Regions from separate parts of the Paenibacillus sp. J22P15 genome, predicted to be linked through region 1. Evidence: predicted binding sites of a transcription regulator. Region 1 holds the regulator's gene; each other region holds the start of a gene.
The links. Region 1 encodes Rex, which represses fermentation and respiration genes when NADH is low (regulators of the CRP and FNR family bind a similar motif). Its sites were predicted from a motif close to TTGTGAAATATTTCACAA; they were not measured.

Region 1 (4,684 bases):
ATTATTTATGAAAGCTTATGAAGTATGTCCAAGCTTTAAGGATCCGTTAAACAATTTGAAATCATGCCAAGAAACACCTAAGCACTTATCATTATATTTCGGAAGCACGGAGCTGTGCTGTTTGTGAGAGGATCGGGGAATACATGAAATTTGCTGTATTGGATTTAGAAACGACGGGACATAGCTCGGAGGATGATATTTTGCAGGTTGGGCTTGTTATCGTTTCCGAGGAGCTTGATATTATCGATACGTTTAGCTCCTTTGTTCGACCTAACATTCCGATACCAGCCTTCATTACACAATTAACAGGCATAGATGAAACGGTTGTAGCGGATGCTCCAACACTCAAAGAGGTCATCACCAAGCTTGTTCCGTTACTGGATGATGCTGTTCTGGTTGCTCATAACGTTGGCTTTGATGCCGGCTTTCTGAACCAAGCATTATCGAAATGCGGCTTGCGTCCTTTCGCGGGTCGTAGGCTGGATACAATTGAACTACTTCGAATATTATATCCTACAATAAATACGTATCAGCTCGGAGCGGTTTCTGAGCTCTTCGGTATTCCGCATGATCAGCATCACCGTGCAGACAGTGATGCAAGGGCAACCGCGCTATTGTTGATTGAAACGGTAAAAAAGCTTCGCAAAATGCCGCTGCTCACTTTGCAGCGGCTTTCCACGCTTGTAGATGACGGCAGCGATTTAAGCTGGTTTATTAAGCATACTCAGCAGCAAATGGAGTATAGTACTGTATTTGAATCCAATGAATACGACTATTTTAATCAATTTGCATTGAAGGTACGCGAATGGAGCGAGGAACAGCCGCCGCGAGCAAGCAGTGCAAATACCATGCCGCTAACGGACGTATCATTTGACAATTATTTGGCTGATGTAAGAGATCGTTTTATACAGAAATTTGATAATTATGAGGAACGAGAAGCGCAAGTAGCCATGTTCCAAGAAGTATACAGCGCGCTGAGTCAAAATCAGCATTTACTTATAGAAGCAGGAACGGGTACTGGCAAGTCGCTCGGTTATTTAATCCCCGCACTTTATTATGGCATTCAAAACGGCAAAAAAGTTGTAGTCAGCACACATACGATTAATTTGCAGGAGCAGCTTAGGCAGCGTGATTTGCCTTTGTTAGAGGAAATTTTGCCATTCGAGTTCAGAGCTTCTATTTTTAAAGGCAGAGGTAATTATTTGTGTTTGCGTAAATTCGAAGGTAAAGTTAACACCAAAGATCTTGTATCTCCTATTGAAGATACAGTAACCGCTGCACAGATGGTCGTATGGCTTGGAGAGACGGAGACAGGTGATCAAGAGGAGCTTAACTTTGGCAACAAAGGTGCTGATTTCTGGTCAACGGTAGCAAGTGACACAGATTCTTGTCTGAATCGCGCTTGTCCATGGTTCAAGAGATGCTTCTATCATCGGGCGAAGCATGAAGCGAACATTGCTGATGTTACAATTACCAACCACTCCATGCTGTTTACTGATGTACAAGCGGATCATCGCTTATTGCCTTCTTATACTCATTTAATTATTGATGAAGCACATCATGTTGAAGAAGTGGCTGGGAAGCATCTTGGCATGCAAATCAATTATTTCTCATTAACGCAGGCCGTTCTTCGACTATATAAAGATACACGCTCTGGGCTGTTGCCAGGTCTTCGTCAAAAACTTTTGTATGAGGATGACGCACATCAGGCTTCATGGCTGGAGACCATTGACACGGTAATTCCTATATTTCAAGAGATAAAGGAACATTGGGATAAGCTGTTTGAAATGTTCTACAGCTTTACTTCTACTTCATCCGACGGGCCGACCGAAAATGGTCAATCCGTATGCAGGCTTAAAAAGAATGAGCTTCCAGAAAGCTGGGAGGATGGCGTGACGGTTGAAGGCAATATTCATACAGAGCTTAATCGTGTCATCCGAACAGTTGATAAAATGGTCACGGACATCAAGGATCGTGTTGACGATTCCGGTGTGCAAGCGATTATTACAGATTTAAATGGAGCCGTTCGAGATTTATCACGTCTGAAGGATGAATTGAGAACCTTCGTTACCTTAGAACTGAAGGATTCTGTGTTCTGGATTGAAGCAAGCAGCGTTTATCGCTATAGATCTGTTCAGCTTTATGGTGTTCCAGTTGATGTAAGCGCCCAACTGCAAAAGTATTTTTTCGATGTGAAAGAAAGTATTGTGCTTACTTCTGCGACGTTATCGGTGCAAAAATCATTTCAATACGCAGAGGAACAGCTCGGTCTGCTTGGCTATGAACAGCAGGGAAGACTCAAAACAGTTCAATTGCCATCCCCGTTTAACTATAGGGAACAAGCATTAGTTGTCATACCGCGTAATTTCCCTGTTCTAAAAGGAGCAGCCGTAGATGATACCTATCTCGATATGCTAGTTAAGTCATTAGCTGACGCAGCGAAGGAAACAAAGGGCAGAATGCTTGTCCTATTCACCTCCTATCGTATGCTAAGACAGGTGTATGAGCCGCTCAAAGCGCTCTTGAGTGCTTCAGGTATTCAAGTGCTTGGTCAGGGGATAGACAGCGGCAACCGAACGAAGCTGACTAGACGCTTTCGGCAAACGCCGGAGTCTGTGTTGCTAGGAACGAGCAGCTTCTGGGAAGGTGTAGACATTCCGGGAGAAGCTTTAATATGTCTTGCAATCGTACGCTTACCATTCCAGCCTCCTAATCATCCACTCGTTGAGGCAAAGGCAGAAATGCTGCAGCGTCAGAAGCAAAATCCGTTTATGAAGTTGTCCATCCCTCAAGCGGTTATTCGTTTTAAACAGGGCTTCGGACGACTTGTAAGAACGTCGCAAGACAAAGGGATCGTAATCATATATGATACTAGGGTAATCGACACTTACTACGGGAAGCATTTCTTATATTCGCTGCCAGGCCCTAAAATCGAAACGATGCATACGGATCAAATGGTCGTTCGTATGAGGGAGTGGTTGTCTGATGATAAAACAACTGAGCTGCAGGGAAATCAGGAAAATCAAGCTGTGTTAAGCGAAGAGGAGAAAAAACGATGAAGCAAACGAAAATATCAGAAGCAGTCGTCAGAAGACTTCCTGTTTATTTGCAAGTATTGAATGAAATGCTTAATCGTGAGATTCAAACCATTTCTTCGCAGGATTTAGGCACTAAGCTTGATTTGAATCCTGCTCAGATTCGTAAAGATCTTGCTTATTTCGGTGATTTCGGCCGAAAAGGTGTAGGATATGATGTGGTCTATTTGATTGAGAAGATCCGTCAAATTTTGAAGGTCGATCAGACGATAAAGGTGGCTTTGGTTGGAGCGGGTAATTTGGGGCATGCCTTATGCAATTACAATAAGTATTCGAAGGATAACATGCAAATTACTGCTGTGTTTGACGAACATCCGAGTAAGATCGGGACGAGTATCAATAATTTGATCGTGATGCCCATGAGCGAACTTCCTTCCATTGTTGCCGAACAAAAAATTCGCATTGGTATTATTACTGTACCGGCTTTCGAAGCTCAAAATGTAGCAAATCAATTTGTGGAGGCAGGCGTAGAAGGCATTCTGAATTTCGCGCCTGCTATTTTGCGAGTACCGGATGAGATACGGATACATAATGCTGATTTCACTAGGGAATTGCTTAGCTTAGCCTATTATTTAGTTAGAGAAGGAGAGACGCAGGATGAGTCAGCTTTGGATTGAAAATGGTTTGTTTATTACGATGGATGATGAGAATCCATCATTTAGAGGACATATGGTCGTTACAGATGATCGGATTACGTACATAGGTACAGAAATCCCTCAGCAGCTTTCCGATGAGGTTACAAAAATCGACGGCAGCAAGCTCGCCTATATGCCTGGGCTTATTAATACGCATGGTCATGCAGCAATGACCTTGCTTCGCGGTTATTCGGATGATCAAAATTTACAAGTATGGCTGGAAGAGAAAATGTGGCCGATGGAAGGTAAATATGTTGATCAGGATACGCGTGCGGGCAGCGCTCTAGCCATCGTGGAAATGCTGAAATCCGGTACGACGGCTTTTGTCGATATGTATGATCGTATGGATCAGGTAGCTCAGATGGTCGAACAAAGCGGCATCCGCGGTGTTTTGACAAGAGGAGTTATCGGACTTTGTCCTCCAGATGTGCAAGAAGCTAAGCTTGCAGAGGCAATCACCTTTGCACGCGACTGGAATGGTGAAGCTGACGGACGTATTACAACGATGATTTCTCCACACGCGCCATATACTTGTCCGCCGGCATACATTGAGCGGTTTGTACAAGCTGCCCATGATTATGACTTGCCATTGCACACGCATATGTCGGAGACGATTGCTGAAGTGGAACAAAACGTACGTGACTACGGTTTGCGTCCAGTTGAGCATTTGGATCGTCTTGGCTTCTTCTCGCGTCCATCTCTCGTTGCGCATGCGGTGCATCTGAATGACGCTGAAATCGAGCTGCTTGCTGCGAAAGGGGTAGCGGTATCGCATAATCCTGTCAGCAATTTAAAGCTTGCGAGCGGCATTGCTCGTGTCCCTGATTTGATTCGCGCAGGTGTAACCGTATCTCTTGGAACAGACAGCGTCGCAAGTAATAATAACCTTGATTTATTCGAGGAAATTAGATTCTCGGCGTTGCTTCACAAAGGCATATCGGGAGATCCTACTGC
Region 2 (4,684 bases), on a different contig from region 1:
AAAGCAGCTTCTCCCGAATGATCTGCTTCCTGGCCGTTGGGCGCTCACCGAGAAATTCGGCTGCAGCTGGGCTACCGTGAACCGCGCGATCCAAGAGTTGATTTTGGAAGGGAAGTTGTACGCGGAGAAAGGAAAAGGGACATTTGTAAGCTCTTCTCCCGTCGAAGAGAACATCCAACCTCGTACCATTTCAGTTCTTCTCTGCAATGTCAAAGGAAGCGTCTACTATTCCGTGCAAGCCATGATGGAAGGAATCCGTTCAGCGGCTGGGAGAGAAGGATACTCGGTTCAGTTTATCGATTTGAATGACAGCAGGAGATTTGAACGCCTGGATGAATGGATTGTCATTACACCGGCACTATCCGATTATCCTTTTTTGACGGAAGCGCTTGAGCGCGGGGACCGTTTTGTTGTGCTAGGATCCGAGTTTACTTTTCCGGAAGCCAAGTGGGTCAACTCCGACACGCGAGAAGGCACCCATGAGGCGATTAGCCATTTGCTTGAACATGGCCATCGGCAGATCCTTTTGTTCGGGCTACAGCGAGATCTATCGAATTATTATCTTAAAGTAAGAGGGTACACGGATGCTTTGGCGGAATACGGGTTGATGGCGCAACCGGATTGGATGGTTTACCGACCGGAACGCCAGAAGGATATTGTTAATGTACTCGGAAGCTGGATGAAAAAACATCCCGAATGTACAGCCGTTTTTGCAGCAGACTACATGTCGGCTCTCTCCGTACTGGGATGGGCTTTGGAGAATGGGGTGAATATCCCGGAGGATTTGTCTCTCTTTGTAATGGGAGAGGTGCCTTCCTCACCTCATCTTCGTATACCGCTTAGCAGTGTGGTTCAACCCTTTAAGGATATGGGGAAACGAGCCGTCCATATGCTGCTTGAAGATCACGTCTCGTCATTTGAATCGCTTCCGTGCAAGTTAATTTATCGTGACTCGGTCTATCCCATAGGACAGTAACAGATCATCAAACAGTATCCTACACTACTTCTTCGGAAGTGGTGTTTTATTTTAGGGGATGGCGATGATATACGATCAAGGACTAATAACTCTCTGTTTTCGGGTTTTTGTCAGCGTTTGTTGAGACAAAGCAAAGTAAGTGAATCAATTCACAAAGTAGTCACCTCTTAGCCACATCATTGTGATTTAATTCACAAATCCTATTCGTTTTATGTTTTATAATAAAGACATCAAATACAACAAGCTTATCAGCAGCTAGAAACTAAACGAGGACGGTGATCCCGATGAATATAACACGATCTCAAATGTCGGAGAGTCTGCAGATAAGCTAACAACTCTAAGTCAACTTTTTAACATCCAAGTATTCAAAACTAACAATGAAGAGTGGGAGTGAGTATCATGCTAAAATTTTGGAGAGAGCATAAAATCGCTGCTGTACTAGTCACTATCGTCCGTTTCATAGCTGGGTATGCATGGTTAACCGCTGGATGGCATAAGCTTACGGGCGCAAAGCCTTTTGACGCAACGGGTTTCCTCAATGCAGCTGTTAACAACCCGATAATCGATAAAGCTACAGGCGGGGCGGTTTACCCGACCTACACTGCTTTTATAGAAAACTTTGCATTGCCGAACGTTAAGATCATCAACTTCGCCATTCCATTGGGGGAATTCTTTGTAGGACTTGGACTCATCCTTGGAACATTGACTGTCACTGCCGCTTTCTTCGGAGCTTTAATGAACTTCATGTTTATGTTCGCTGGAACTGTAAGCACTAACCCTTGGCTTTTGCTTCTTGGATTGATTGTCATCTTTGCCGGAACCAATGCAGGCCGCATCGGACTAGACCGTTTCGTCCTTCCGCTAATGCACAAAGGTCTCGATCGTCTCTTCCACCGCAAGCCGAAAAACCCTACAACGGGTGCTGGATTGTTAGTTAAATAACTAGCTCACATAGTTTTATTAATTGACTTGGAATGCGATCAGAACGTATATTAAACAGAGTTTTAAATATGTTGTGACACAAAAAATAGCCTGCCTGAACTTGTATACCGTTCAAGCAGGCTATTTTTGCAATGAATCAGCTCCTCAACCATTAAGCTAACGGGCAGGATAGTTGAACAATTATCCAAAATTGGAACTTTCAAATATTTACATCGTATTAAAACCAATTTTCGATGAACGACTTTTAGGGGGAGATTGGAATGAATAAGTATGTTGGTTATATCGTAGCCAGTTGTTTAGCGATACTAGTACCGTTAATTGGGATACTATACGTCTATTGGGATGCGAGCCAGCCGAAAACAGGACCTATTGGTAACGGTACACCAGCAACCTTTACTCCCGCTCAACTACTTGTAAACATTAATATAATAATTACAGGTGTTCTCAATCTAGTTATAGCGATAAAAGGATATTTAGATCATAAAAATCCAAAAGAAGATGAAAATAAAGGCTTAGATGACTGAACAATTGGTGCAAAAACTCATTAAGCTAACGGGCAGGTTAGTGGAATAAGATGGTCCTTTTAGTCCATCCTTTTTTTGTAATTATGTATTTAATGATAAAGACAAATAGGAGAGGTGAGGGAAGGAAGAATTATAACTGCGTATCCTATATATTAACCTCTCTTATAACAAAATCATGAGAAAATAAGGTGTGATATGTAAGATGAAATATAACTATCGAGTTGAGTTTCTTAAAATTGGCGGAGACAAAAGCTTTGTATTTAGGCTGCCAGATGAGCTTAAAGTAGTTGAGATATTTATGAATTCAGATATTCAAAGTGAGTATGTGAGTAAAAAGTTTAAGGATTATTGTACCCAGGTCCAGAATGGAAAATTAAAGGAAAAATCTTTTTCTGGCGACATCTGCTCAACCACTATCACACCAGACTATGTACAAATAGTACTCAATTATGGTGAAGAGAATAATGTTACTTCTATAGAAACATCTGAATTAATATTATTAATTGAAGCATTTGTTAATGAAAGGAAGAAACATACTATCTGATTTTGTAATTTATGAATTACTCCTAGCCCCCAACTGTAGCGATACAGCATCGGGGCTTTTCTGAACTAACGAGAAACGTTAGTTGAAAAGGATTTTGCGGCAGCCGACCAACCAATCGGCTGCCGTTTTCATTAAGCTAAAGGGAGGATTGTTGAATCACTTCGGGGAAGCCTTCCATATATTCCCGCCAATCAATATTTGCACCACTTTCAACTGATCGTACTCGTTATTTTATCAAAATAAACCACTCTATCGGATTGTTTGAGCAAGTCAAGAAAGAGCAATTTATCGTTTGAATCCTGTATGCCGCCGCGTCTGACGGTCGAATCCGCCGGCTTTCGCGTGCCCGCCGATCGTATCGCGATTGGGCATGAGCATCTCCTTTGCAGATCCGTTTTTACTAACACCGTCTTAAGTTGCTCCGAATATTCTATAGCTATGAATAGTTGTAAAAGGGGGCAACGGTTATCAAATATTACGATCCCAAGTATGGATTCAGCATGCGTATCCCTGATTGGTGGAAACCATATTTGGTTATCAAAAGATCGGGCCGATCTGGCGATGAGGCATACGGCGTGCAATTTCTGTTCAAGTATCGCGGCAAAGTGTATACAGACATTTTCACCGTAAGTATGTACCGTATGACCCGAAAGCAATGGCGCGACAAAGGCTATGAAGACTCGCCCTCCATCGTCCTCTACGCGGGGAACGGGCGCCTATTCGCCTATTACACTCCGGAGGAGCCTCCCGATGAGTTTTTCGACAACAAATCAAAGGACGGCTTCAACAAAAAATACTCCAAGCAGCTAAATCTTCTTAGGCGCATGATCAATGACGATGTCCCCAAGATCGCGAAGACGTTTAAGCCCGCTAATTACAAGCCCCGTAAAATAGTTAAAGCCCGCTGAGCGTCAGCGGGCTTTGTTGCTTAGTTATTAAATACGTATCTACGAGCACGCAGATGGATAGCTCAATAAATACAAAGAAACGGCAGCCTGCATATTGGCTGCCATTTTCTCAACTAACGGGCAGGTTACTTGAAGAAGGATTTATAATGCTGATTGAAGAATAGAATCCCAAAGATATTTATTTTGGGGATAAATTTGTGAATAAAGAACAATTAGAGGTTATAAAAGTTGGAAGTTTAGTCATTATAGCAATCAGTTTAGGTATAATCTCTTGGAGAATTGGAAGTGTGGTTAATTTATTTAAGATTTAGTCCTGGTATCTGGCAATCATTAAGAAAATGTTAATCATAAGGTATAGAATAAATTGCGGAACATTAAGAAAAAGGTGTGAGTAAGATATGTCAGAAAAAACTAACGAAATCGCTGAGCGGAAAAGCGAAATTGTAAAAGCAATGACAATGACAGATGTTGAATTTTACCCTGCCATTATAGAAGAACAGATCTGTGTAGCTAAATACACAAAGCTGCCTCTATCGCGAGTTAAAACCCTCGGGACTGCCTTTGAGCCTTTGACTGCGGCGTTTCGAAATGTGATAAATGGAGGTGGAGCTACAAGTGGATTATATAAAGTAACGATCCCAAAAGGTGGACACCTAGCAGAATTTAAAAATGGTTCTGGATACTTAGGTAGCGTTTTGAAGGAAAACGGTGCAGTAGGTGGCGGACAGGCCGTGTTGAATCCTCTTGTCTGCAATCCAACAATGCTATTTATGGCTGCGACTCTAGCGAC
Region 3 (4,684 bases), on a different contig from region 1:
AAGCAGGCTGTGCGTACTGCCCTCTACCGTTGCAATTATAGTGCCCTTATTTACATGTTCTCCGTCCTGTACCTTGGAATCGAATACAAGCGATGAATCTACAACCTCAAATACAAGCCTCGCAATCGGAAGCCCTGCAATAATTCCGCTCTCTTTGACGTGAATAACAGCCTTTGAACGTGAATCCCTAGGAATCGTCGTCTCCGTCGTTATATCGCCGCTGCCTATATCCTCCGCAAGCCAGCCGCGAATTTGCTCACGTACTGCTACATCATACCCGCCTGCCGTCCATTCAAACATTTTCTATTCGCTCCTCCGTCAATCCATATAGACGGTGTATCACCGTATGCTTTTTCCACATTACATCATCGCGTACCGGGAAATCCTCTCGGAAATGCGCACCACGGCTTTCCTCTCGCGAGAGTGCTGCTTCCGTGGTCAACAGCGCGCAGGTGAGCAGATTAGCAAATTCATATTCCTCGCGCTCAGTCAGAACGGATTGATAGATCGGCAGCTGCCGCTTCAATTCCTCAAGACCCTTCGAAAGGCCATTCGCATCGCGGCGCAAGCCTGCATAACGCACCATAATTTTTTGCAGCTTAAGACGTCTTTCCACGACAGCCTGAATGGCAGTACTGCTTCGTTCTACTTCATTATTAATAACAGGCTCAATTGAAATATCTGGAAGTTCATCGATTCGCTTTACAATTCTTCTGCCAAATACAATCGCCTCAGAGAGTGAATTGCTTGCCAATCGGTTTGCGCCGTGCACTCCTGTTGAGGATACTTCACCGCAAGCGAATAAACGCTTTATATTCGTTTCCCCATTTAGGTCGGTTTTCACTCCGCCCATCATATAATGCATGGCCGGCGCTACCGGAATCCAGTCCGAGGTTAAGTCGAGACCGTATTTCAAACAGTATTCATATATAGTAGGAAAACGATGCTTAACCATTTCCGCTGATTCATGCGTAATATCAATATAAACAAAGGTCGACTTCGTCTCTTCCATTTCACTGACGATCGCCCTAGCAACGACATCCCGAGGTGCAAGTTCAAGCTGCTCGTGATACCGTTCCATGAAACGTTCTCCTTTAATATTACGAAGATACGCCCCTTCTCCACGTACGGCTTCTGAAATTAGAAACCTTGGTGCACCCGGGTAACAAAGCGAGGTTGGATGGAATTGAATAAACTCCACATCCTGAATGTACGCACCTGCGCGATAAGCCATCGCTATGCCGTCTCCTGTTGCAACCTCTGGATTAGTAGTATAGCGATATAATTGACCAGCTCCGCCCGAACTCAAAATAACAGCCTTGCCCTTAACGAACAAGCGCTGTCCACTCGGCTTCTGTACGATTACACCGCAGCATTCGCCATCCTGTGTCACCAAATCAATAACGAAATGATCATCCCAAACCTCTATTCCAGGATTAGCAATTGCCGTTTCGGACAAAGCCCGAACGATCTCGAAGCCCGTAGCATCCCCATTGGCATGCAAAATACGCCGCTGACTGTGCGCGCCTTCCTTCGTAAGCGCAAATTCGCCATTCTCCAAATCAAATTGTGTACCCATCTTGATCAATCTGCGGACACCTTTGGGTCCCTCATGAACGAGTACATCAACGGCTTCCTCCGAGCACAAGCCGGCGCCCGCTACAAGCGTATCCTGTAGATGGTAAGCAGGCGAATCCTCATCCGAAATAACCGCAGCGATTCCACCTTGCGCATAACGCGTGTTGCTGTCGAGCAGCGATTTTTTCGTAATCATGAGGACAGAGTTGTTTTCGCTAGCTCGTATAGCTGTAAAAAGACCGGCAATGCCGGCCCCGATTACAATTACATCTTTTTCAATAACAGGCAGCTCATCTAGCTGCACATCGACTAAATATCTAGGAATCATCATGGCTCCTCCAAGCGTAGAAGCAGCGCATACTACTTCACGAGTAGCATGCGCTCCAAGGATAAACGGGCTTGATCTGCAACATGAGGCGGTACATAAATTTGAGGCTGCATTGTTTCCAAACATTTCACAAGCTTCTTCAAATTATTCACCTTCATATTAGGACAAACCAAATATTTAGATGCAAAATGAAAAGTTTTACCCGGGCTGTCTAGACGAAGCTGGTATCCAGTACCGTCTTCTGTACCCACAATAAACTCTTGGCACTCTGATTCTTTGCAATGTTTAATGATAGCGGTAGTACTGCCTACAAAATCGCCAAGCTCAACAACTTCAGGACGGCATTCCGGATGCACGACGAATTGAGCATTAGGATATTTTGCTTTCATTTCTTCTACGTCTTTAACCGTCAGCATGTCATGCGTGTTGCAGTAACCTTCCCAGATAATCATTTTCTTATCTGTGTTTTGCTGTACGTAATGACCTAGGTTTTTGTCCGGTACCCAGATAATCTCGTCGCCCTCTACCGAGTTAACAACCTTAACCGCATTTGCCGACGTACAGCAAATATCAGTCTCCGCTTTAATTTCTGCAGATGAGTTAATGTAAGTAACAACTTTAGCATTCGGATGTTGTGCTTTAAGTTTGCGCAAACCATCCACGCTTACCATATCAGCCATCGGACAGCCCGCACGCTCATCTGGAATGATAACTGTTTTATTTGGTGCCAAAATCTTCGCGCTCTCACCCATAAAATGAACACCGCAAAAAACGATAACATCGGCGTCTGTTTGTGCAGCCTTCTGCGCAAGCAGGAAGGAATCTCCACGGAAATCAGCTACCTCTTGAATTTCATCACGTTGATAATAATGAGCTAGAATAATAGCGTTTCTTTCTTTCTTTAACTGTAACAACCGTTCCCGCAGCTCACGGTTTTGCTCCGCTTTGCGTTCCAGTGCCAGTGCTTCCACAGTGGATCCTCTCCTCTTATGAGGGATGGGTATTACCCATTCCGTTATACGGCAAGCACAACTTTGTGAATTGATGCACAAACTTAGAAAGTCGCTTACCTATAGTTTAAACCAAAAGGGATAAATTCATTTGATTAAGTTTTAATTTACACGCGGTAGATGCTACTGTCAATGCGTTAATGACCTTTTTATCGCTGCAATTTAAAATTAATTATTTTGATAGCCGTATCACCCTAACATTCACCAAAAATGAGCCTTTTTTTGCAAACCAACAAAAAAAGTGTCTCCCTCCATAATGGAAAGAGACACTTTCAGACTATCGCTTCGCGGGATCGTAAGGTTGTCCGAGCGCTGCTGGAGCATTTGAACGACCGACAGCACCTGCCAAAACGATTAATGTCAGTACGTACGGAAGCATATAGAAAAACTCGACTGGAATGTGCTGCGAGAATTCAAACCGCGTTGCAAAGCTTCGTAGTGCTTGTGCGAAACCGAAGAACATCGCTGCTCCAACGACTCCAAGCGGATTCCATTTACCAAATATCAGAGCCGCAAGCGCAATAAACCCTTGCCCCGATATCGTATTATGTGCAAAGCTGCTTGTCGTTGTCAGTGTAATCGTCGCACCGCCAAGACCAGCAAGCGCTCCGCTGAGCAATACACCAATGTAACGATATTTCGTTACGCTTATTCCAACCGTATCTGCAGAACTCGGATGCTCCCCTACCGCACGGAGGCGTAAGCCAAACGGGGTGTGGAATATGACGAAATAGCTGATAACCGCGATCGCAAGAACAATATACGTTGTTGGATATGCCGTGAAGATCCCTTTTCCGAGCAATGGAATATCCGATAGATAAGGAATTTTCCATTTCTGAAATACGTTTTCTAACAGCGGCGTTTGTCCCGATCCGTCATATAGGCTTTTCGTTAGGTAGAGCGACAGACCGAGCGCCAAAATATTAATAACAACGCCTACTACGGTTTGGTCTGCCCGAAACGTTATGGTTGATATAGCATGCAGCAGCGCGAATAATACGCCATATAACGCTGCAGCTACAAATCCAATCCACGGCGAAGCATTTCCAAGCCCTGCTTGTATCGCATAGTCCGTTGCAACCGCCGCGGCGAATGCCCCTGATACCATCAAGCCTTCCAGCCCTATGTTAACAACACCAGAGCGCTCAGAATACATCCCGCCAAGAGCTGTGAAAATGAGAGCGGTGGAGAACACGAGCGTTGTATTCATAAGTTGTCCAATGATATCTAGCACGTTCATATTACAACGCCTCCTTCCGCTTGCTGGCACGTTTATTTAGAAAAGGTTTGAGGATCCACTTCACCAATCCGTGCGAAGCAACGAAGAATATAACGGCGCCTATTACGATGCGCACAACTTCAGGAGGAACACCCGCGCCAAAGCTCATACCTGCTGATCCGTAGCTTAGTCCTCCGAATAGGATTGCGCCAAGGAATATACCGATCGGCGTATTTCCACCAAGCAGTGCTACGGCGATCCCATCGAATCCATATCCAGGGGAAGCAGCCATAACTGTTTGCGTACCGAAAACACCTAAAATTTCAAATACGCCGCCTAGACCAGCAAATGCTCCGCTTATAAACATCGACTTAACCATCGTTACGTTAACATTCATACCCGCATATAAAGCTGCATCTGGATTATGTCCAACTGCACGCAGCTCATAACCTTGTTTCGTGCGCCATAGCACAATATAAAACACAACAATACAAAGGAGCGCTACGATCGTTCCCCAGTGCATACGAGCGTTGTCAGTCAATTTAATAA

Region 2: the regulator Rex is predicted to act here: its motif matches at 1,156-1,173, upstream of AC0YN6_RS25730 (DoxX family membrane protein).
Region 3: the regulator Rex is predicted to act here: its motif matches at 2,941-2,958, upstream of nadA (quinolinate synthase NadA).

Annotation. Positions count from the first base shown of each region.
Region 1 covers NZ_JBWDNT010000001.1:943,040-947,723, reverse strand. Annotated here, with positions in the region: gene AC0YN6_RS04420 (hypothetical protein) at 1-127, shown strand, start outside; gene dinG (ATP-dependent DNA helicase DinG) at 144-3,059, shown strand; gene AC0YN6_RS04410 (redox-sensing transcriptional repressor Rex) at 3,056-3,712, shown strand; gene AC0YN6_RS04405 (amidohydrolase) at 3,693-4,684, shown strand, end outside.
Region 2 covers NZ_JBWDNT010000020.1:86,133-90,816, forward strand. Annotated here, with positions in the region: gene AC0YN6_RS25725 (LacI family DNA-binding transcriptional regulator) at 1-976, shown strand, start outside; gene AC0YN6_RS25730 (DoxX family membrane protein) at 1,376-1,918, shown strand; gene AC0YN6_RS25735 (hypothetical protein) at 2,179-2,442, shown strand; gene AC0YN6_RS25740 (hypothetical protein) at 2,645-2,986, shown strand; gene AC0YN6_RS25745 (hypothetical protein) at 3,196-3,393, opposite strand; gene AC0YN6_RS25750 (hypothetical protein) at 3,517-3,894, shown strand; gene AC0YN6_RS25755 (hypothetical protein) at 4,293-4,684, shown strand, end outside.
Region 3 covers NZ_JBWDNT010000023.1:14,738-19,421, forward strand. Annotated here, with positions in the region: gene nadC (carboxylating nicotinate-nucleotide diphosphorylase) at 1-300, opposite strand, end outside; gene nadB (L-aspartate oxidase) at 293-1,906, opposite strand; gene nadA (quinolinate synthase NadA) at 1,939-2,877, opposite strand; gene AC0YN6_RS26515 (ABC transporter permease) at 3,194-4,156, opposite strand; gene AC0YN6_RS26520 (ABC transporter permease) at 4,158-4,684, opposite strand, start outside.